DNA from 4 places in the Streptomyces sp. NPDC051217 genome. Region 2 is predicted to be linked to each of the others. Evidence: riboswitches for the same ligand, from Rfam matches in the RefSeq annotation. Region 2 holds a riboswitch; each other region holds the start of a gene.

Region 1 (5,616 bases), on a different contig from region 2:
CGGGCTTCGTCGTCGAACCGATCCAGGGCAAGGGCGTGAAGACGACGCCGCCCGGCTTCCTGGGGGACGCGCAGGAGCTGCTGCGCCGGCACAAGGCACTGCTCATCGTCGACGAGGTGCAGACCGGGCTCGGCAGGACCGGCGACTTCTACGCGTACCAGCACGAGGAAGGCGTCGAGCCGGACCTGGTGTGTGTCGCGAAGGCGCTCTCCGGCGGCTATGTGCCGGTCGGCGCGACCCTCGGCAAGGACTGGATCTTCAAGAAGGTCTACTCCTCGATGGACCGGGTGCTGGTCCACTCGGCCAGCTTCGGATCCAACGCGCAGGCGATGGCGGCGGGCCTGGCCGTTCTGTCGGTGATCGAGGACGAGGGGATCGTCGCCAACGCCAGGACGACCGGCGATCTGCTGCGGTCGCGGCTCGCGGCGCTGGTCGACCGGTACGAGCTGCTGAGCGAGGTGCGCGGCCGGGGGCTGATGATCGGTATCGAATTCGGCCGGCCGACGTCGATCGGGCTGCGGAGCCGCTGGACGATGCTCCAGACGGCCCGCAAGGGTCTCTTCGCGCAGATGGTCGTGGTGCCGCTCCTGCGGAAGCACCGCATTCTCACCCAGGTCTCCGGGGACCATCTGGAAGTGATCAAGCTGATTCCGCCGCTGACCATCGGGGAGCGGGAGGTCGATCGCTTCGTGACGGCCTTCACGGCCGTGATGGACGACGCGCACACGGGCGGCGGGCTGATGTGGGACTTCGGCAGGACGCTGGTGAAGCAGGCGATCGCCAACCGGTGAGCACGTGGCGTGGTCCATGCGGTTTGCCTCTGAGGTAAGAAATTTGCCTCAGAGGATAATTCCTGGCGCAATGGGTGTATGAACGACCCCGCCACCGCTCCTGAACAGGCGACCGGCCCGACCGACGCCACGACAGAGATTCTGCCTGATGTCGCACCCCGACTGCGCGAGCTCCGACGCGGCCGGGGCCTCACCCTTGAGGCCGCCGCCGCACGGGCCGGGCTCTCCCCGGCCCACCTCTCCCGTCTGGAGACCGGGCGGCGCCAGCCCTCGCTGCCGATGCTGCTCGGTCTGGCGCGCGTCTACGGTACGACGGTCTCCGAGCTGCTCGGCGAGGAGCCGCCCGAGCGGGACCCCGTCATCCGCGCGGCGCGGGCGGAGCCCGTGGAGGCGGACGGCTGGACCTATCGCCAGGCGGGCAGCTCGTCCGGCCGGGCGATGCAGCCGCTGCGGGTGACGGTGCCCCACGGCGCGCAGGGCGAGCTCGTCCGGGTCCACCCGGGGGAGGAGTGGATCCATGTCCTGGAGGGGCGGCTGCGGCTGAGCCTCGGCGACACCGTCCATGTGCTCGACCCGGGCGACAGTGCCCACTTCGACTCGATGACCCCGCACCGCCTCGCGGCGGCCGGTCCCGCCGGCGTCGAGCTGCTGTTCGTGCACACCCTGCTGACCAGTCCCGTCGGCGAGCTGTGCCTGCCCGGCGGGGCCCACCGCCGCTGAACGAGCGGCACTGACATGCCGTCAGCTCCGCCCCCGACCAGAGAGGCCATCACCGTGTCCGACAACCGAGTGGACGCCGTTCAGGAGCCATCACGCGAGGAGCCCGCCAAGTCCGTCATGGACGAGGAACGCAGCTTCCCGCGCGGTCTCGCCATCCGGCTCTTCGTCTACCTCATCGCCGGCCATGTCCTGGCCGGCTTCCTCTACCTGCTCTTCGAGGCGGGCGCCGGGGGTCGCTAGGTCCTGTAGTCCTCCAGTCCCCTAGTCCTCGACGAGGCGCGTCCGCAGCCGCTCGCGCGTCTCGTCCGTCAGCCCGAGGCCGTCCGTGAGATAGCGGTCGACGGTGCCCCACGTCTCCTCCATCGTCGTGAACGCCGTTTCGAGGTAGACGGCGCGCGCGTCGAAGAGCGGGGCCAGCAGCTCCAGCACCTCCGGCGAGGTCCCGCCGGGCGTCGGATCGCTGCGGCGTACGCGGTATCTGCGGTGCGGATCGTTCGACTTCAGATAGTCCGCCTCGATCGCCTCCCGCTCCACGCCCACGGCGAGCAGCGACACCGCGATCGAGAGACCGGCCCTGTCCTTGCCCGCCGCGCAGTGCATCAGGGCGGGCAGGCTCTCCTCGGCCAGGGCGTGCAGCACGCGCCGGTGCTCGGAGGTGCGGTCCAGAATGATCGAACGGTACGAAGCGGACATCCGGGCCACGCCCTTGCCGTCGGCGAGGATCGAGCGCAGCTGGTCGAGGTCGCCGTCGCGGACCATCTTCCAGAACTCGGTGCCGTCGGCCGGGTCGGTGAGCGGGATGTTCACATTGCGTACGCCGACGAGCTCGACGTCCAGACCGTCGAGCTTCTGGTCGGCCGCGTTGCGGAAGTCGAAGATGGTGTGCAGCCCCAGCGACGTCAGGAACGCCGCGTCCTCGGCGGTGGCGTGCGCGAGGTGGCCGCTGCGGTAGAGCCGTCCGTACCGTACGCGCCGCCCGTCGGCGGTCGGCAGGCCTCCCACGTCGCGGAAGTTGCGTACCCCGGCGAGATCGGGCTCGCCCGGCGGGACCTGCTGCGGCACCTCGTGCGTCACGTGCGCTCCTCCGCGTGTGCGGTCGGCGCTCGCCGCCGACGCTGTCGCGCTCCGACTTTACGACATCGGTTCCCCCTGAAAGCGCCTTGCGAATAGGGCTTCTGTCTGGATTGAGTGATTGGGCATAAGGTGCCCCGGTCGCGGGTGAGATGGTGGTGGATGGGCTGCGGCTGGTGAGCAGGATCATATCCGTGACGGTGTGTGGCCGCGCCCGCGAAGGGAATTGGGACGTCGCACGGAATTCGAAGATCCGTAATCCACGCAGGGTGACCGCCCGCGGATGTCGATATTCGAGCGTGGATTACGGAGGAGAAACAGCGGCTTGTACCCGTCGGCCCGCGCGGCTTACCGTCACCGCAATCCGAGCGGATCGCCGAATCCTGCCGCCGTTCGGAATCCGCATCCACCCAGCACTCATCAACGTGTGGCAGGAGCGGGGGACCCAGGTAGTACGCCGGTCCGGAGATCCGGACGGCTTGGGGTGAAGTCGCGTCACGGCGCGACCGGGCATCTCCAGCCCGAACCCGACAGCTCACCTCGTAGGCGCCGGAGAGGAATTCGCCATGCCCGGAAAGGGTAAGCACCGTCGTCCGAGGACCAACCCGATCACCCGCGGATTCGTCGCCGCCGGAACGGGTGGCGCCGCCATCGCAATTCCGCTCATCGGTGCCACGGGCGCCCACGCCGCCGAGCAGACCGCCGCACCGTCGGTGGCTCCCGAGCGCGCCGTGTCCGCCGCGCACACCGCCGCTGTCGCGCAGACGGCCCAGCAGGCCGCGACCGCCAAGACCGTGAAGACGTACTCGGTCACCGCGGGGGACTACCTCGCCAAGATCGCCGAGACGCAGAAGGTCAGCGGTGGCTGGCAGAAGCTCTACGCGGACAACCGCGAGGCCGTCGGTGACAACCCGTCGCTGATCCACCCGGGCCTGAAGCTCACCATCGGCGCCAAGGCCAAGGCGTCCTCCGAGGGCAAGGCGGAGGCCACCCCGAAGAAGGCTGCCCCGAAGAAGACCGCCCCCGCGAAGCCCGCACCGGCCGAGCCCGCCCCGCAGGCCGACACCACGGCGAACGAGCCCGCGGCGCAGAGCGCGGACTCCGGCTACACCGCGCCCGTCGACGGTGCGGCCGTCACGACCCCGTACCGCGCGGCCGGCGGCAGCTGGGCCAGCGGCTACCACACCGGCGTGGACTTCGCGGCCGCGTCGGGCACCACCGTCAAGTCGGTCGGCCCCGGCACCGTCGTCTCGGCCGGCTGGGCCGGGTCGTACGGCAACGAGGTCGTCATCAAGCACGACGACGGCCAGTACTCGCAGTACGGCCACCTCTCCTCGCTGTCCGTCTCGGCGGGTCAGCGGGTCGCCGGCGGCGACCAGATCGGCCTCTCCGGTTCCACCGGCAATTCCACCGGTCCGCACCTGCACTTCGAGATCCGCACCGGTCCGAGCTACGGCTCCGACGTCGACCCGCTGGCGTACCTGCGCGAGCACGGCGTTTCCATCTGAGCCGTTCGGTCCCACGCGCAACCGGCCGTCGGCCGGCACCCGAGGGTGCCGGCCGACGGCCTTTCCGCTATTCCCGGTTGAACGAATTTTGACCGGTGGCGTTTCTCACCGGGGTCACCACCTTCTTACGGTCGCGTAGGTCGGATACCCGGGTGAATGATGTTTCGCTGTGGCTGACGATTCGGGATCAAAAACCAGAGGTGCCTTCGGGTCTTACGCGGCCATCGGTGACAGTTTCACCGAGGGCGTCGGCGACCCCGGACCGGGCGGAATTCATGTCGGCTGGGCGGACCGGCTCGCGGTACTGCTCGCCGACCGGACACCGGACCGATCGCTCCGGTACGCCAACCTCGCCGTACGGGGACGGCTGCTGGACCAGATCGTGGCCGAGCAGATCCCGCGCGCCAAGGAACTCGCCCCGGATCTGATCACGTTCTGCGCCGGCGGCAACGACATCATCCGGCCCGGCACCGACCCGGACGACGTCGCCGAACGTTTCGAACGGGCGCTGGCCGACCTGACGAGCGCGGTCGGCACGGTCATGGTCCCCACCGGGTTCGACACCCGGGGCGTCCCGGTGCTGCGCCATCTGCGCGGCAAGATAGCCACGTTCACCGCCCACGTCCGCTCCATCGCCGACCGCTACGACTGCCCGGTCCTGGACCTGTGGTCCCTCAAGTCGGTCCAGGACAGGCGCGCTTGGGACGGCGACCGGCTGCACCTGTCACCGGAGGGCCACACCCGCGTGGCCCTGCGCGCGGCCCAGGTCCTCGGCCTCGACACCCCCGCCGACCCCGACCAGCCGTGGCCGCCCCTGCCGCCACGCGGCGCACTGGAGGTGCGCCGCGACGACATCCAGTGGGCACGCGAATACCTGGTCCCCTGGATCGGCCGCCGCCTCCGCGGTGAATCCTCCGGCGACCACACGGTCGCCAAACGCCCGGACCTGCTGCCGCTGGTACGTCACTGAGCCGACCGGGACGCGGAGTTCAGCGCGCCACCGGGCTCACCGGTACGCGTTCCAGGACGCCGCCCGCGAAGACGTCGTACAGCGGCAGTGTCTCCAGGTGGACGTACCCGATGTGGCAGTCGCAGGTGGCGAGTGGGCACGCGCGGGGTTTGAGGGCCCGACGGTAGGAGCCGTCGTAGAGGTTGCCCAGTTCCGCCGGGACGAAGTGGCAGCGGCGAACCGTGCCTTCGCCGTCGACCGAGATCACTGATTCGCCCGTGCGGCACGGGAGGCCGGCCGAGTGGTGGGGGTGGCGGCTGAACGGGAACAGGGGGTCGATCGAGGTCCAGTCGGTGGCCTCCGGGTCCGAGTAGGTGCGGCCCTCCGCCGCGTTGACCCACAGGTAGACCTGGCCGGGGAGGTCGGCGCGGAGGCGGCGGGCCTGGTCGAGGTGGTCGGGGAAGCCGACGATGCCGACGCTGAAGCGGATGCCCGCGGCGCCCAGCTCGCCGCACTTGGTGAGGAAACGGTCGTACGGCGTCTGGCCGGGGTGGTACGTGCACCAGAGCGCCAGCTT
Region 2 (5,616 bases):
CCCGAGCGACTCGGAGTTGCCGAGGATCGCCACGTGCGGTCCCGCCGGCAGGGGCTGGGACGCGAGCAGGACACCCGCGTCCACCAGCTCCGTGACGGTGTCCACGCGGATCACCCCCGCCTGGCTGAGCAGCGCCGAGACCGTCGCGTCCGGGATGGTGCCGACCGGCACGGCGTGCCCCGGCGGCGCGCTGCCGCTGTGCCGCGCGCCCTTCGCGACGACGACCGGCTTCACCGCCCCCGTACGCCTGGCCAGCCGTGTGAACTTCCGTGGGTTGCCGATCGTTTCGAGATACAGCAGTACGACGTCGGTGTCCGGGTCGTCGTGCCAGTACTGGAGGAAGTCGTTGCCCGAGACGTCCGCGCGGTTGCCCGCCGAGATGAAGGTGGACAGGCCCGCGCCGCGCCGGACCAGCCCGGCGAGCAGCGCGATGCCGATCGCGCCGGACTGTGTGAAGAGCCCGATCCGCCCCCGGCCGGGCGGCTCCGGCGCGAGCGAGGCGTTCAGCCGGACGGGCGGCGAGGTGTTGATGACCCCGAACGCGTTGGGCCCGATGACCCGCATCCCGTACGAACGCGCCTGCCGCACCAGTTCGCGCTGCCGCTCCAGCCCCGCGGGCCCGCTCTCGGCGTAACCGGCGGACAGGACGACCAGGCCCTGCACGCCGTGTTCACCGCAGTCGGCGACGACCTCGGGCACCCGCTCGGCGGGGACGGCGACGACCACGAGGTCGACGGGCTCCTCGATCTCCGCGAGGGAGCGTACGGCCGGGACGCCGTCGAGCTCGGTGAGTTCCGGGGGCAGAGCCAGGTTCACCGCGTACGTACGACCCGTGAAACCGCCGTCGAGGAGGTTGCGCAGCACGGCTCGCCCGACGCCGCCCGGCGCGCGTCCGGCGCCGACGACGGCCACCGACGACGGGCCGAGGAGCCGCTGCACGGAGCGCGCCTCGGCGCGCTGCTCGCGGCCGCGCTGGACGGCGAGGGACTCGGCGGTGGGTTCGAGGTCGAGGACGAGCCGTACCGCGCCGTCCTCGAAGCTGCGTTTCTGGGTGAACCCGGCGTCCCGGAACACCTTGATCATCTTGCTGTTGGCGGGCAGCACCTCCGCCGCGAAGCGCCGGATCCCGCGCTCGCGCGCCACCGCGGCGATGTGTTCGAGGAGCGCGGAGGCGATCCCGCGCCCCTGGTGCGCGTCCTGGACGAGGAAGGCGACCTCCGCCTCATCGTCGGGGGCCGACGCGGGCATGCCCCGGCTGTCGACGCGGTCGTAGCGGACGGTGGCGACGAACTCGCCGCCGACGGTCACCGCGAGGCCCACCCGGTCCACGTAGTCGTGGTGGGTGAACCGGTAGACGTCCTTGTCGGAGAGCCGGGGGTAGGGCGCGAAGAAGCGGTAGTACTTCGACTCGTCGGAGACCTGCTCGTAGAAGTTGACCAGCCGCTCGGCGTCGTCGGTGGTGATGGGCCGGACGCGGGCGGTGCCCCCGTCGCGCAGCACCACGTCTGCTTCCCAGTGAGCGGGGTACGCGTGCTGCGACGGCGGCGTCATGGGGAGAGCCTACGGCGCGCACATCGGTAGCGGCGGTTACCCGGCCGGGGCAGGCTGGGGGTGCCGCACCGGCCCGTTCCGGGGCACATGAGACACTGGTCTAGACAACAACTGTGAACTTGAAGGGCAACACCATGGCTGAGCGCCGCGTCAATGTCGGCTGGGCCGAGGGCCTGCACGCCCGTCCCGCCTCCATCTTCGTCCGGGCCGCCACGGCTTCCGGCGTTCCGGTGACGATCGCCAAGGCCGACGGAAGCCCGGTCAACGCGGCGTCGATGCTCGCCGTGCTGGGGCTGGGCGCGCAGGGCGGCGACGAGATCGTCCTGTTCTCCGACGTGGACGGCGCGGAGGCCGCGCTGGACCGGCTGGCGAAGCTGGTGGCCGAGGGCCTGGACGAGCTGCCCGAGACCGTCTGAGCCGCGAGCGCGCGCATCCGGCACGTACGGCGAAGGCCCCGGCAGGACGCCGGGGCCTTCGCCATGGGTTACGGGACAGGCCCTAGACGTCCACGCCGTGGAGGCGCAGGTACGCCACCGGGTCGATGTCGGAGCCGTACTCCGCCGTCGTCCGCGCCTCGAAGTGCAGGTGCGGGCCGGTGGAGTTGCCGGTCGAGCCCGAGAGGCCGATCGGCTCTCCGGAGGCCACGCTCCGGCCGATCGAGACGCCGATCGACGAGAGGTGTCCGTACTGGGTGTACGTGCCGTCGTTCATGCGGATGACGATGTTGTTCCCGTACGCGCCGCCCCAGCCGGCCTCGACCACGGTGCCCGCGCCGACGGCCACGACCGAAGTGCCGGACGCGGCGCGGAAGTCGACGCCGGAGTGGCTGCCGGAGGACCAGAGCGCGCCGCCGGTCCGGTAGCCGGTGGTGACCGAGGATCCGGCCACCGGGAGCCGGTAGGAGCCCAGGCGCTCGCGCTCCGCGGCCCGTGCCGCGCGCTCCTTGGCCGCGCGGAGTTCCTTGGCGCGAGCCTCCGCCCTGCGCTTCGCCTCGGCCTTGGCGCGGGCGGCGGCCTTCGCCTCCGCCTTCGCTTCCGCGGCCTTCTCGGCCGCCGCCTCCTGGGCGTCGGCCTGGGCGTCGATCGTCGCGGCGAGCGAGTCGTCGATGACGAGGGCGCGGGCCGGGGCCGCCGGGGCGGCCTCCTGGGCGAGGGTCGCCTCCGCGTCGGCGGCGAGCGCCGGGGATGCGAGGGTGCCGATGACACCGGCCGCGGTGAGGGACGCGACCCCGGCGAAGTTCGCGCGTCGGCGCGTCATTCGGTTCGGGGCACGGTGCTTCCCGGGGGCACGGGTGAACGCCATGAAGTGGCTGGTCCTTTCCTTCCTTCTCGCCTACCGGGTTAGCTGACGGGTTCGGAGCAGGAAGGTCTCCTACGGGCTCCTCCGCGGATCGCGCGAAGGCCCCCGATTCACCCCAGGGACATCGATTGGGTCCCCGGCTCCCCAGGCTCGCGCCTGACGGGGACTCGGCGATGGCTGTCCGGTGCCGCGGACGCGGCGGGCTCTGACGAACATCCGGACCGACGCTAAGCGTTCATCTTTCAATCACCAAACGGACAGCCCCTTTTGTAGCGCACGCCACAGGGCATTCAGGCAACCCACCCATGAATACGGACATACGGGGAAACCCCGGCGACTGGTTCGTCACCGGGGTTCCCTTTGTCCGTGATGATCCGAGGAGTGGACGTCGTCGGCCTCAGCCGGCGACGACCTTCACCTCGCCGATGCCCAGGGCCTCCACAGGCTCCCGGATCACCGAGGCGTCCCCGACGAGCACGGTGACCAGCCGGTCGCCCGGGAAGGCGCTGACGACGGCGGCCGTCGCCTCGACCGTGCCGGTCTCCGCCAGGCGCGCGTACAGCCGCGCCTGGAAGTCGTCGGGGAGGTGCTGCTCGACCTGGTCGGCGAGCGTGTCCGCGACGGACGCGGCCGTCTCGTACTTCAGCGGGGCGACCCCGACCAGATTCTGCACGGCCGTCTCACGCTCGGCGTCCGTCAGGCCCTCGGCCGCGAGCGTACGCAGAACCTTCCACAGGTCGTCCAGCGCGGGCCCGGTCGACTCGGTGTCGACGGAGCCGCTGATGGCGAGCATGGAGGCGCCCGTGCCGTCCGGGTCGGAGCGCAGCACCTGCGCGAAGGCCCGCACGCCGTACGTGTAGCCCTTCTCCTCGCGCAGCACCCGGTCGAGCCGAGAGGTGAGCGTGCCGCCCAGGCAGTACGTGCCGAGCACCTGCGCCGGCCAGACGCGGTCGTGCCGGTCGGGGCCGACGCGGCCGATCAGGAGCTGGGTCTGTACGGCTCCGGGCCGGTCCACGATCACCACACGGCCGGTGTCGTCGGCGGTCACCGGCGGCACGGGGCGCGGCTCGGAGGTGTCGCCCGTCCAGTCGCCGAGGGTCTCGGCGAGCAGGGCGTCGACGTCGACACCGGTGAGGTCGCCGACGATCACCGCGGTGGCGGTGGCGGGACGGACATGCGCTTCGTAGAAGGCGCGGACGCCCTTGGCGTCGATGCGTCCGACGGTCTCCTCGGTGCCCTGGCGCGGACGCGACATGCGCGAGGCCTCCGGGAACAGCTCCTTGGAGAGCTGCTTCGCCGCGCGGCGGGCCGGGTTGGCCTGCTCGTGCGGGATCTCGTCCAGCCTGTTCGTGACGAGCCGGCCGACCTCGCTCTCCGAGAACAGCGGCGCGCGCAGGGCGTCCGCGAGCAGGCCGAGCGCCTTGGGCAGCCGGGAGACCGGGACCTCCAGGGAGACCCGGACACCGGGGTGGTCGGCATGCGCGTCGAGCGTGGCGCCGCAGCGCTCCAGCTCGGCGGCGAACTCCTCGGCGGTGTGCTTGTCGGTGCCCTCGGACAGAGCGCGGGCCATGATCGTGGCCACGCCGTCCAGGCCCTCGGGCTCGGCCTCCAGCGGGGCGGCGAGGGAGATCTCGACCGCCACCACCTGCTGGCCGGGACGGTGACAGCGCAGCACCGTCAGGCCGTTGGGCAGCGCGCCGCGCTCGGGCGCGGGGAACGCCCAGGGCCTGGCCTCTCCGGCCGTCGGCCGCGGGTGGAACTCCATGGTCACGGCAGCGTCGGTCACTGGTCCGCCCCCTCGTGCTCGTCGGTGGTCTCGTCGGAGGCGGTGTCCTCGTCGTCGGAGGTGACCGGCTCGTAGACCAGCACCGCCCTGTTGTCCGGGCGCAGCCGGGCCTCGGCCACCGCGCGTACCTCGTCGGCCGTGACGTCCAGCACCCGCTGGACGGCGGTCAGTGCCAGCTGCGGGTCGCCGAACAGCACCGCGTACCGGCACAGTTCGTCCGCGCGGCCCGCGACCGTACCGAGCCGGTCGAGCCATTCGCGCTCCAACTGGGCCTGGGCGCGCTCCATTTCCTCGTCCGTGGGGCCTTCGGCCGCGAACCGGGCGAGCTCCTCGTCGACCGCGGCCTCGATCTGGGGCACCTCGACGCCACCGGACGTCTTCACGTCCAGCCAGCCGAGCGAGGGCGCGCCGGCCAGGCGCAGCAGTCCGAATCCGGCGGCGACGGCCGTACGGTCACGGCGCACCAGGCGGTTGTGGAGACGGGAGGACTCGCCGCCGCCGAGGACGGTGAGCGCCAGGTCGGCGGCGTCGGCCTCGCGGGTGCCGTCCTGCGGCAGCCGGTAGGCGGCCATCAGCGCGCGCGCCGGGACCTCCTCGTGGATCTCCTCGCGCAGCTGCTCGCCGATGATGTCGGGCAGCGAGCCGTCGCGCGGCGCCTGCTTGCCGTCGTGCCCGGGGATCGAGCCGAAGTACCTCTGCACCCAGGCGAGCGTCTGCTCGGGGTCGATGTCGCCGACGACGGAGAGCACCGCGTTGTTCGGCGCGTAGTACGTACGGAAGAACTGCCGCGCGTCGTCGAGGGTCGCCGCGTCCAGATCGGCCATCGAGCCGATCGGGGTGTGGTGGTACGGGTGGCCCTCGGGGTAGGAGAGCGCGGTCAGGCGCTCGAAGGCGGTGCCGTAGGGCACGTTGTCGTAACGCTGGCGGCGTTCGTTCTTCACCACGTCGCGCTGGTTCTCCATCCCCTCGTCGTCCAGGGC
Region 3 (5,616 bases), on a different contig from region 2:
GTCGATCGTCGCCTGCGCGTCGGCGCCCGACCCCGTCACCGTGACGACCGTTCCGAGCCCGAACTGGTCGTGCGTGACCCTGTCCCCCACCGCGAGCGAGATGACCGGCTTCTCCGTCGCGCGCCGCGTGGCGAAGCCCGCCGGGCCCGACCGGGCGCGGGAAGTGGACAGCGAGGACGTGATCCCCGAGGTCGGACCGGCCGGGGCGGCCATCGGGCCGGTGCGCTTCCACTCCAGATGCTCGCCCGGAATCTCCTCCAGGAAGCGCGACGGCGGATTGTACGAGGGCTGGCCCCACGCGCTGCGCATCGAGGACCGGGTCAGATAGAGCCGCTCCCGGGCACGCGTGATGCCGACGTACGCCAGCCTGCGCTCCTCCTCCAGCTCCTTCGCCTGGCCGAGCGCGCGCATGTGCGGGAAGACGCCGTCCTCCAGGCCCGTCAGGAAGACGACAGGGAATTCGAGCCCCTTCGCCGTGTGCAGCGTCATCAGAGTGATGACACCGGAGCCTTCCTCGTCCTCGTCGGGGATCTGGTCGGAGTCGGCGACGAGGGCGACCCGCTCCAGGAACTCGGCGAGCGTGCCGGACGCCGCCGCGGCGGGCGCGTCCGGAGCGGGCGCGTCCGCGGCAGGGGTGTCCGCGGCAGGGGTGTCCGCAGCAGGGGTGTCCGCAGCAGGCGCCGTCGTGTCCGCCCCCGCCGCCTGGGCCCGCTCCTGCTCGAACTCCAGCGCCACGGCGGCCAGTTCCTGCAAGTTCTCGATCCGCGTCTCGTCCTGCGGGTCGGTCGACGCCTGCAACTCCGCGAGATAGCCGGTCCGTTCGAGCACGGCCTCCAGGACCGTCGCCGGACCGGCGCCGGACTCGACGACCGTACGCAACTCCTCCATCAGCGTGTTGAAGCGCTTCACGGCGTTCGACGAACGGGCCGCCATGCCGTACGCCTCGTCGACCCGGCGCAGCGCCTGCGCGAAGGAGATCTTCTCCCGCGCCGAGAGCGCGTCGATCATCGCCTCCGCGCGGTCGCCGATGCCGCGCTTGGGCACGTTCAGGATCCGGCGCAGCGGGACGCTGTCCTCGGGGTTGGCGAGCACACGCAGATAGGCCAGCACATCGCGGACCTCCTTGCGCTCGTAGAAGCGCACACCGCCGACGACCTTGTACGGGAGGCCGACGCGGATGAAGATCTCTTCGAACACACGTGACTGCGCGTTCGTCCGGTAGAAGACGGCGACGTCGCCCGCCTTGGCCTCCGACGCGTCCGTCATGCGGTCGATCTCGTCGGCGACGAACTGCGCCTCGTCGTGCTCGGTGTCCGCCACGTACCCCGTGATCAGGGCGCCCGCTCCGGCGTTCGTCCAGAGACTCTTGGGCCGCCGGCTCTCGTTGCGCTCGATGACCGCGTTGGCCGCGCTGAGGATCGTCTGCGTGGAGCGGTAGTTCTGCTCCAGCAGGATCGTCGTCGCGTCCGGGTAGTCCTCCTCGAACTGGAGGATGTTACGGATCGTGGCACCGCGGAACGCGTAGATGGACTGGTCCGCGTCACCGACGACGCACAGCTCCGCCGGGTCGTGCCCCTCGCCCGAGGGGCCGACCAGCTCACGCACCAGGGTGTACTGCGCGTGGTTGGTGTCCTGGTACTCGTCCACCAGGACATGGCGGAAGCGGCGGCGGTAGTACTCGGCGACTTCCGGGAACGCCTGGAGCAGATGGACCGTCGTCATGATGATGTCGTCGAAGTCCAGCGCGTTGGCCTCGCGCAGCCGCGCCTGGTACATCCGGTACGCCTCGGCCAGCGTCTTCTCGAACGGGTCACCGGCCTGACCGGCGAAGGTCTCCTCGTCGATCAGCTCGTTCTTCAGATTCGAGATCTTGGCGCTGAAGGACTTCGGGGGGTGCCGCTTGGGGTCGAGATCGAGATCACGGCAGACCAGGGCCATGAGCCGCTTGGAGTCGGCCGCGTCGTAGATCGAGAACGACGACGTGAAGCCGAGCCGCTTCGACTCACGGCGCAGGATCCGCACGCAGGCACTGTGGAACGTCATCACCCACATGGCGGCCGCACGCGGGCCGACGAGCTGCTCGACGCGCTCCTTCATCTCGCCGGCGGCCTTGTTGGTGAACGTGATCGCCAGTATTTCGCCCGGATGCACCCGGCGCGTCCCCAGCAGATGCGCGATCCGGTGGGTCAGCACCCGGGTCTTGCCCGAGCCCGCGCCGGCCACGATGAGCAGCGGCGATCCGGTGTGCACGACGGCGGCGCGCTGCTCCTCGTTCAGCCCTTCGAGCAGCGCCGCCGGGTCCACGACGGTGCGCGGAGCGCCGTCGCGATGGTGCGGATCCCTGGGCGGGGGCACGTCGAACTTCCCTCCGAAGAGATCGTCGGGCACCTGTTCCGGAGCGGTGTCCTCGGGCGGCGGCGGGGGCTCCTCGGCCGAGGGCTGGAGGTCCGCCAGGAAGCTGTCGTCAAAGAGGCTGCTCATCGCTTCCTGAGTCTAGGGTGCCGCACTGACAGCGGACCGCCACATGGCGCGGTGGGGGCGCCGACGGGCGTTTATGTGAAAGGTCACGGAAATGTATCGGGCATATCGACCATCAACCTTCACAGCGGCACCACGCATTGGCTAGCGTGCTCGCCGAGGCGTTCCGTACTCCATCGGTGATCAGCGCCGAGCGGACGGCCTCCGCCGAATCCGGGCTTCCCCGAGGGGAGTTCGGAACCGGGGACCCACCACGTTCCACCGGGGTGAATCGGGCCGTTTTCCCAGGCCCGTAGGGCAGCCTTCCGTTCCGCCCGAACCCGACAGCTAACCCGGTAGGCGGTCCACGGAAGGAGATGCCGGCCTTGGCATCGCATCGCAAAGCGCGCACCCGCACCGGAATACGCGCGAACACCCCCGCCGTCGGTTTCACGACAGCCGCCCTCGCCTCGGTCACGCTGCTCTCGACGCAGAGCGCCACCGCCGCGCCGGCCGACCCCAAGCCCTCGGTGGAAGAGGTGCAGAAGAAGGTCGACGACCTGTACCGGCAGGCCGGTACGGCGACGCAGCAGTACAACAAGGCGAAGGAAGCGACGGACACCCAGCGCAAGTCGGTCGACCGGGTCCTTGACGAGGTCGCCAAGAGCGCCGACAAGGTGAACGAGGCGCGGCGCGCCCTCGGTACGTATGCCGCCGCGCAGTACCGCGCGGGCGCCGTCGGTCCCACGGCCGCCCTGATGTTCGCCGACAGCCCCGAGTCGTACTTCGAGCAGACCCAGCTGATGGACCGGCTGACCGAGCGCCAGCAGGGGGCCGTCGAGGACTTCCAGAAGGAGCAGCGGTCCGCGTCCAAGCAGCGCGCCAAGGCGACGAAGAGCCTGGAGACGCTGACGGAGTCGCAGGCCTCGCTCAAGGTGGGCAAGCAGAAGGTCCAGAACAAGCTCGCGGCGGCGCGGTCGCTGCTCTCGGAGCTGACGGCGCAGGAGAAGGCGCGGCTCGCCGCCCTGGAGCGGGAGAAGGAGCAGGAGGCGCGCCGCAAGGCCGAGGCGAAGGCCAAGGAGGAGGCCGCGGAGCGCAAGCGCCAGGAGGAGGCGCGGCAGGAGGAGCAGCCCGCGACCGGCGGCACGGGCTCGGGGACCGACACCGGTTCGGGCGCCACGGACGGTACGTACGCGGCCAAGGCCGAGAAGGTCCTCGCCTTCGCCCGCGCCCAGATCGGCAAGCCGTACGTGTGGGGCGCCACCGGTCCCAGCTCGTACGACTGCTCGGGGCTGACGGCCGCCGCCTGGAAGGAGGCGGGCGTGCAGCTGCCGCGTACGACCTGGGACCAGGTGAAGGTCGGCAAGCGCGTCGCCACGGCGGACCTGCTCCCCGGCGACCTGGTGTTCTTCTACGACGACATCAGCCACGTCGGCATCTACCAGGGCGACGGCAAGATGATCCACGCGCCGAAGCCGGGCGCGAACGTCCGCGAGGAGTCGATCTACTACATGCCGATCTACGGCAGTGTGCGCCCGGCCTGAGCCCCTCCGGGGGCGGCTGCCCCGACAGGACTTTCTGAGAATCTCCGTGCGATCATGCGACAGATGTCCCTGGGGAGGGGCCGTCGCGGTGGTCCAGACACCGCGCCGGTGAAAGAAGGAGTCCGGCATGAACACGGGTGGGGATCAAGGCGGTTCGTCCGTTTCCGACGAGGAGTGGGAGCGGTTCCTGCGGGAGTCCGCGGACGGCGTGCCCGACGCTCCCAAAGAGGCTTCCGCACGCGCCCGGCTCGTGGCACGGCGGCTGCGGGAGGAGCCCGCGCCCCCGGAGGGATGGCGTACGCACACGCCCGCCCGGCGGCCGAGGCGGCCGAAGGTCCGGTACCTCGTGGGGCTGCTGGCCTCGGTCGCGCTGCTGGCCGTGGCCCTGGATCCGGGGCGGGTCACCGGGTGGTTCGGCGATGACGCCGGGGCCGGAGGACCACTCGCCGCGGAGTCGGAACGCCCGGACCAGGCACCGCCCATCGAGCCGGCCCGGCTGCCCACGCTCGACGAACCGTTCAAGGGCTCGCCCGCCGTGCGCTGGGAGAGCGGGACGGCCGGGATCACGGTGCCCGCGGCCAGGGCGACCGGGTGGATGAGCAAGGGGCAGGTGAAGGACGCGCTCGACCGGAGCCGTGACTTCCTCGCCGCTTCCAGTCTGGATCCGGCGGTGCTGCTGGGCGCGCACCCGGCGAAGGCGATCGCGCTCATCAACCCGCATCAGAAGGACGTCCAGGACTTCCTGGCGACCGCGTTCCGCGCGCCGGGCGAGGAGAACGACCCGGTGATGCTCTTCAGCCGGTTCGACGAGGCGCACACCCGCGTCGTCGGGGATGTCGTCAAGACACGGGGGCGGATCAGCTACCGGGAGGGCGAGCGCGGCGCCCTCCAGGTGACGGCCGATGTCACGTACGTCTACCCGGTCACGCGGGCGGCGGCGGACGGGGGCGGTGATGAGGTCGCGCGCACGATCGTGCGCCGCGAGACGGTGCTGAACTGGGACGATCCCGCGAAGGTGATCACCGAGCGGGGAACCTTCTCCCTCGTTTCGTACAAGGTCCACACGACCAACGGAGGCTGCGGCGCCCCCACCGGTTACCTCGTCCCCCTGTACGCCGACGAGCGGCCCGCCGGCGCGGACGGTGGCCCGGAGGTCGACCCGTACGACCGCAGCACGCCGGTGACCGACGGGAGAGCGGACGGGGAGTGCGGGAAGGCGACGCGGTCGTAGGCGGACGAGAGCGCCGTCGGTGGCCGATGAGCGGCCGTTGTCGCGGGATCGGTCAGGTCCTGCCGGAAAGTGACCTGATGGGCGGAAGAGAAGCGGGCACAATCCGCCGGCGATCTTCCACCTGCGGGCAATAGCGGCCATGGCGGCGCGCGTCCGTGACCCGCGCGCCTAGCGTCCTTTCCCGTACGGGCCGTCCGGGCCCGCGTGGAACAGAGGATGTGGACGCCCTCGTGGCAGCGCACCGCCGACCCCGATTCAGCTCCCGACCGTTCACCGGGCCGTACGGCCGCACGGCGGCCACCCTCGCCCTCGCGGGGGCCGCGACGGCGACCGGGCTCGAAGGGGCCGCACACGGCGAGCCGCAGCTCACCTCGGCCCAGGTGA
Region 4 (5,616 bases), on a different contig from region 2:
GAGGGCACGGCCGACGTGGTGATCGCGGGTTCGTCCGACGCGCCGATCTCACCCATCACCATGGCCTGTTTCGACGCGATCAAGGCGACCACACCGCGCCACGACGAGCCGGAGCGCGCCTCGCGGCCCTTCGACAACACCCGTAACGGGTTCGTACTCGGCGAGGGCGCCGCGGTGTTCGTCCTGGAGGAGCTGGAGAGCGCGCGGCGGCGAGGGGCGCACATCTACGCCGAGATCGCGGGATACGCCACGCGCAGCAACGCGTACCACATGACCGGTCTGCGCCCCGACGGCCTGGAGATGGCCGAGGCGATCCGGGTCGCGCTCGACGAGGCCCGGATGAATCCGACGGAGATCGACTACATCAACGCCCATGGCTCCGGTACGAAGCAGAACGACCGGCACGAGACCGCCGCGTTCAAGAAGAGCCTCGGCGATCACGCCTACCGGACCCCGGTGAGCTCCATCAAGTCGATGGTCGGGCATTCGCTCGGCGCCATCGGCTCGATCGAGATCGCCGCATCCGCCCTCGCGATGGAGCACAACGTGGTGCCGCCCACCGCGAACCTTCAGACACCGGACCCCGAGTGCGATCTCGACTATGTGCCGGTGACGGCTCGCGACCAGCTGACCGATGCGGTGCTCTCCGTCGGCAGCGGCTTCGGTGGATTCCAGAGCGCGATAGTGCTGGCCCGACCCGAGAGGAGCCCCGCATGACCACCTCGGTGGTAGTGACCGGCCTGGGCGTGGTGGCCCCCAACGGCCTCGGCGTGCGCGAGTACTGGTCGGCGATCCGCGGCGGCAGGAGCGGCATCGGCCGCGTCACCCGCTTCGACCCGTCGCAGTACCCGTCCCGGCTGGCGGGCGAGGTTCCCGGCTTCACGGCCAAGGACCATCTGCCGAGCAGGCTGCTCTCCCAGACCGACCGCATGACCAGGCTCGCCCTGGTGGCCACGGACTGGGCGCTCGCCGACGCCGGGGTGAAGCCGGAGGATCTGCCGGAGTTCGACATGGGCGTCATCACGGCCAGTTCGTCGGGCGGCTTCGAGTTCGGCCAGAACGAGCTCCAGAAGCTGTGGAGCAAGGGCAGTCAGCACGTCAGCGCCTACCAGTCCTTCGCCTGGTTCTACGCGGTCAACAGCGGCCAGATCTCCATCCGTAACGGTATGAAGGGCCCCAGCGGCGTGGTCGTCAGCGACCAGGCAGGCGGGCTCGACGCCATGGCGCAGGCGCGCAGGCAGATCCGTAAGGGCACCCGGCTGGTCGTCTCCGGCGCCGTCGACGCGTCGATCTGCCCCTGGGGCTGGGTCGCGCAGATCGCGGGCGGCCGGCTGAGCACGAGCGACGAACCGGCCCGCGCGTACGTGCCGTTCGATGCCGACGCGCGGGGGCATGTGCCGGGCGAGGGCGGCGCGATCCTCATCCTGGAGGACGCGGTGGCCGCGCGTGGCCGTGGCGCGAAGATCTACGGCGAGATCTCCGGGTACGGCGCGACGATCGACCCCCGGCCGGGCAGCGACCGCGAGCCGGGACAGCGCAAGGCGATCGAAATCGCCCTGGCGGACGCGGGCGTGGAGCCCGGCGACGTCGACGTGGTGTTCGCCGACGCGGCGGCCGTGCCGGAGCTGGACCGTACGGAGGCCGAGGCGATCACCGCGGTCTTCGGCCCGCGCGGCGTCCCGGTCACCGCGCCCAAGACGATGACCGGCCGGCTCTACTCCGGCGCGGCCCCGCTGGATGTCGCGGCGGCGCTGCTGGCCATCGAGGAGGGGCTGATCCCGCCCACGGTCAACGTCGAGCCGGCTCCCGAGCACGGTCTGGACCTCGTCACGTCCCAGCCCCGCACCGCCGAGGTACGGACGGCGCTGGTGCTGGCGCGGGGCCAGGGCGGCTTCAACTCCGCGATGGTCGTACGCGCCGTCGACTAGATCCGCTCCCCGGCCGTGTCGTCGTCGTGCCCCGTCCCCCGCGGCCGACATACGGCACGGCCGGCCCGTCGGGAAAGCGAACACCTATGACATTCGCTCTCCGGAGTTCGGTGAATTCAGTTGCGGACAAAGGCCGTTGGCGGCGAATTCACCCCGTCGTGGACCGTGTGCTTCCGCTTGGCGCCAGTTGAGAAAAAATAATCATTTGTCCATTTTGCGGTGCGGGTTGTTATGGGTGCGTCACGCATAACTTGTCCCTTTCTGGGTGGTGTTGTGTTCGGGTGGTTGCACCGAACGCTCGTGATGTGTGTCACAGCTTCGGTGGCCTCGGTGTCTCGCGGTCCCACCCCACCTCCCCTGCTGCAAAAGAAAGTTGAGCCCTGTACAGCCTCGCCGGAATTTGAATTTCCCGGCGCCGGATCCGTGGATGGCATGGCGCTGTGAATTCAGGACTTGTTTCGCCCGGACCTTCTCGCTTACGTTCTCGTCATTCCGGGCGGAACGCCGAATCCTGCCGCTGTCCGGAAACCGCACCCAACAACTCACGTACGGCAGGAGCGGGGGACCCAGGTAAGTCGCCGATCCGGCACAACGGACCGGCTTGGGGTGAAGTCGCGCACCCAGCGCGGCCGGGCATCTCCCGCCCGAACCCGACAGCTCACCTCGCAGGCGACGGAGAGGATTTCGTCATGCCCGCACAGGGTAAGCACCGCCGTTCCCGCACCAGCCCGCTCGCCCGCCGTCTCATCGCCGTCGGCACGGGCGGTGCCGCACTCGCCCTTCCCCTGGTGACCGCCACCACGGCGGGCGCCGCGCCCGCTCCGGAGCACGTCAAGTCGGCCCCGGCCGCCTCGACCGCCGTCCAGAAGGTGACCCACACCGTCGTCAAGGGTGACTCGCTGGCCAAGATCGCGCACGCCCGTTCCGTGAGCGGTGGCTGGGAAGCGCTGTACAAGACCAACCGCGCCGCCGTCGGCGACAACCCCTCGCTCATCCACCCCGGCCTCAAGCTGAAGCTCGCCGGGAAACCGAAGGCCGCCGGGACCGCCTCGACCGAGAGCGCGTCGGCGGGCAAGACCACCGAGGCCGTCGAGACCGCCGCCAAGACCTACACCAACGACCTCGACGGCTGGATCCGGGAGGCGCTGGACGTCATGGCGCAGAACGGCATACCCGGCTCGTACGACGGCATCCACCGCAACATCATGCGCGAGTCCGCGGGCAACCCCCAGGCCATCAACAACTGGGACTCCAACGCGGCGGCCGGCACCCCGTCGAAGGGCCTGCTCCAGGTCATCGACCCGACATTCCAGGCGTACCACGTGCCCGGCACGTCGACCGACAGCTACGACCCGGTCGCCAACATCACCGCGGCGTGCAACTACGCGGCCGACCGTTACGGCTCGATCGACAACGTGAACGGTCCCTACTGATCGGCGGCGTCCGTCATCTCACCGGCCGCCGGCCGGGCCGCACACGCGGCCCGGCCGGCGTTCGGCGTGAGAGCCGCCGTCACCTGACGGAGTGCGCCCGCCCGGTCGGTCCCGCCGGTCGGCCCGGGGGATCCGGGCGGAGCCTTCGTGGCCCAGCCCAAGGGACGGCGTCCACCGCCCGAGCCGGCGCTACCACCGGCCGCGACCAGGCGCGGACCGGTCAGCGCCGGGTCGAGCCGGGCCACCCGAGGCCCCACGCGGACGCCACTACGTGTGGGCCCCGCCCTCCGGCGCGTCCACCAGCCCCGCCGCCAGTTCCTCCACACGTACCCGCCACGCCGCGAGCGCCGCATCCGTGTCGAAGTCGCGCGGCCCGGTCTGGGTGAGCACCAGCCGGGGCCCGTGCCCCGTCCCCGCGCCCAGCTCCCAGCGGACCTCGCCCTCCGGATGCCAGGAGTACGTAAGGAGCTCCGGCGCGCGTACGGCCGTGACCGGGCCCGCCGGGACCTTGTCGGCGGTGAAGCCCGGAGGCACCGGTGAACCCGTCAACGGCTCGGCGCCGCCGGTCAGTTGGTCCCAGACCGTCTCGGCGGGCCGCACCAGCTGACGCTCGAACCGGACCCGTCGCCCGCCGCCCCCGGTCTCCTCGACCCGGCCCCGGGTCAGCTCGTCGAACCGGGCCAGATACGCCTCGTGCAGCGCCCCGCGCGTGTCCTGCTCGACGTCGACGGGGCCGCCGTCCAGCACCTGCCCCAGCGCGGTGACGCAGATCTGCCAGCCGGACGCGAAGCTGGCGGCCCCGAACCGGTCGCCGAAGGTGTGGACGAGGAGGAGCCGCGAGCCGTCCCCGTCAGGGGTGATCTCCCAGCTCAGATGGTCCTCGCCCCAGGTGAAGGCGAAGAGGCGCGGCTCGTCGGCGTCGGTGACCTCCCCGCTCATGCCGGGGCCGGAGTCGCCGGGGAAGTGGAAGCCGATCTCGCCGCCCGGCCGCAGGTCGACGCTCACCTCGGAGGGAAACCACCGCGCGAGGTGCGCGGGCTGCGTGATCGCGTCCCAGACCCGCTGCGGCGGATGCGCGAGCCGTCGCTCCATGCGCAGCGCGGTCCGCCCGTCGCCGGTGCCGGAGAGGGAGGAGGAGAAGCCTTGATCGTCGGGCGAGGCGGGGCCCTCGGGGCCCTCGGGGCCCTCGGGACCGCCGGAATCGTGCGGACCGTCGGTGTGCGGAGTCATGAGGAGTCGTCCTCCATCGCGTCGAGATGCCGTTCGAGCGCGTCGAGAGACGGTCCACAGATGCCGGTAGTGCGCGAGCCAGGCGTCGAGTTCTGCCAGCGGCTCCGGGGTGAGTTCGTACCACCGGCGCTGGGCGTCCTGCCGGACCCGCACCAGCCCCGCGTCCCTCAGCACCCGCAGATGCTTGGACGTCCCGGGCTGGCTCAGTCCGAGCCGGTCGGTCAGCTCACCGACCAGATGCGGGCGCTCCAGGAGGAGATCGAGGATCTTGCGCCTGCTCGGCTCCGCGAGCACGTCGAACGGTATGGGCATACACCGACCATACCCACCCGATTATATAACCGCAAGGCTATGTAAGGGGTGTGCCCAGCGCCATCAGCCAGTCCATCGCCGCCGGACACGTGTCGAGGACCGAGACGTGCCCGTCCTCGGGCCGTACCCACAGCTCCGCCCGGGGGAGCCCGGCGAGCATCCACCCGGCGTGCGTGGACGGTACGACCCGGTCGAGGCTGCCCTGCACGAGCAGTACGGGCGCGGTCACCTCCGCCAGGTCGAAGCCCCACGCGGTCGCGAAGGCCACGTCGTCGTCGATCAGTCCGTCCGGCCCGGCCCGGCCCGCCTTCACCGCGTCGGCGCCCAGCGACGTCCACGCGCCCTCCAGCGCGGCGAAGTCGGCGGAGGTGAAGCTCGCGGGGTCGAACTCGTCCGTCGCCGCGTACAGTTCGCGCGCCTCGCGCCCGTCGGCGGCGGCCCGCAGACCGCCGGGCGACACCATCCCCGCGTACCAGTCGAAGCCCTCCGTGTACGGCGCGAGGCCCGCGAGGCAGACGGCTCCCGTCACCCGGTCCGGCAGCAGCGCGGCGCACGCCAGCGCGTGCGGCCCGCCACCGGACGCCCCCATCACCGCGAACGGCCCGACACCGAGCGCGTCGGCGATCCGGGCCACGTCGTCCGCCGCGGCGGCCACGTTCCGGCCCGGCTGCGGGCTCGAACCTCCGTAGCTGGGACGGCCGTACGACACCAGC

The links. Region 2 has a riboswitch for cyclic di-AMP ahead of ACIBBB_RS27965 (M23 family metallopeptidase). Riboswitches for the same ligand answer to the same signal wherever they lie in the genome.
Region 1: another riboswitch for cyclic di-AMP. It lies ahead of ACIBBB_RS02880 (LysM peptidoglycan-binding domain-containing M23 family metallopeptidase); the one in region 2 lies ahead of ACIBBB_RS27965 (M23 family metallopeptidase).
Region 3: another riboswitch for cyclic di-AMP. It lies ahead of ACIBBB_RS19265 (NlpC/P60 family protein); the one in region 2 lies ahead of ACIBBB_RS27965 (M23 family metallopeptidase).
Region 4: another riboswitch for cyclic di-AMP. It lies ahead of ACIBBB_RS00025 (transglycosylase SLT domain-containing protein); the one in region 2 lies ahead of ACIBBB_RS27965 (M23 family metallopeptidase).

What each region holds. Positions count from the first base shown of each region.
Region 1 covers NZ_JBITEV010000001.1:624,856-630,471, forward strand. Annotated here, with positions in the region: gene ACIBBB_RS02860 (aspartate aminotransferase family protein) at 1-791, shown strand, start outside; gene ACIBBB_RS02865 (helix-turn-helix domain-containing protein) at 870-1,511, shown strand; gene ACIBBB_RS02870 (DUF6126 family protein) at 1,581-1,751, shown strand; gene ACIBBB_RS02875 (tyrosine-protein phosphatase) at 1,773-2,573, opposite strand; cyclic di-AMP (ydaO/yuaA leader) riboswitch at 2,980-3,144, shown strand; gene ACIBBB_RS02880 (LysM peptidoglycan-binding domain-containing M23 family metallopeptidase) at 3,149-4,090, shown strand; gene ACIBBB_RS02885 (SGNH/GDSL hydrolase family protein) at 4,260-5,060, shown strand; gene ACIBBB_RS02890 (STM4011 family radical SAM protein) at 5,080-5,616, opposite strand, start outside.
Region 2 covers NZ_JBITEV010000014.1:180,472-186,087, reverse strand. Annotated here, with positions in the region: gene ACIBBB_RS27975 (GNAT family N-acetyltransferase) at 1-1,551, opposite strand, end outside; gene ACIBBB_RS27970 (HPr family phosphocarrier protein) at 1,686-1,967, shown strand; gene ACIBBB_RS27965 (M23 family metallopeptidase) at 2,050-2,853, opposite strand; cyclic di-AMP (ydaO/yuaA leader) riboswitch at 2,866-3,033, opposite strand; gene ACIBBB_RS27960 (M16 family metallopeptidase) at 3,248-4,615, opposite strand; gene ACIBBB_RS27955 (M16 family metallopeptidase) at 4,633-5,616, opposite strand, start outside.
Region 3 covers NZ_JBITEV010000008.1:43,863-49,478, forward strand. Annotated here, with positions in the region: gene ACIBBB_RS19260 (ATP-dependent DNA helicase) at 1-2,481, opposite strand, end outside; cyclic di-AMP (ydaO/yuaA leader) riboswitch at 2,674-2,836, shown strand; gene ACIBBB_RS19265 (NlpC/P60 family protein) at 2,835-4,001, shown strand; gene ACIBBB_RS19270 (hypothetical protein) at 4,129-5,232, shown strand; gene ACIBBB_RS19275 (NlpC/P60 family protein) at 5,463-5,616, shown strand, end outside.
Region 4 covers NZ_JBITEV010000001.1:1,898-7,513, forward strand. Annotated here, with positions in the region: gene ACIBBB_RS00015 (beta-ketoacyl-[acyl-carrier-protein] synthase family protein) at 1-717, shown strand, start outside; gene ACIBBB_RS00020 (ketosynthase chain-length factor) at 714-1,928, shown strand; cyclic di-AMP (ydaO/yuaA leader) riboswitch at 2,421-2,613, shown strand; gene ACIBBB_RS00025 (transglycosylase SLT domain-containing protein) at 2,618-3,361, shown strand; gene ACIBBB_RS00030 (SRPBCC family protein) at 3,629-4,591, opposite strand; partial or broken gene ACIBBB_RS00035 (ArsR/SmtB family transcription factor) at 4,588-4,903, opposite strand; gene ACIBBB_RS00040 (alpha/beta fold hydrolase) at 4,941-5,616, opposite strand, start outside.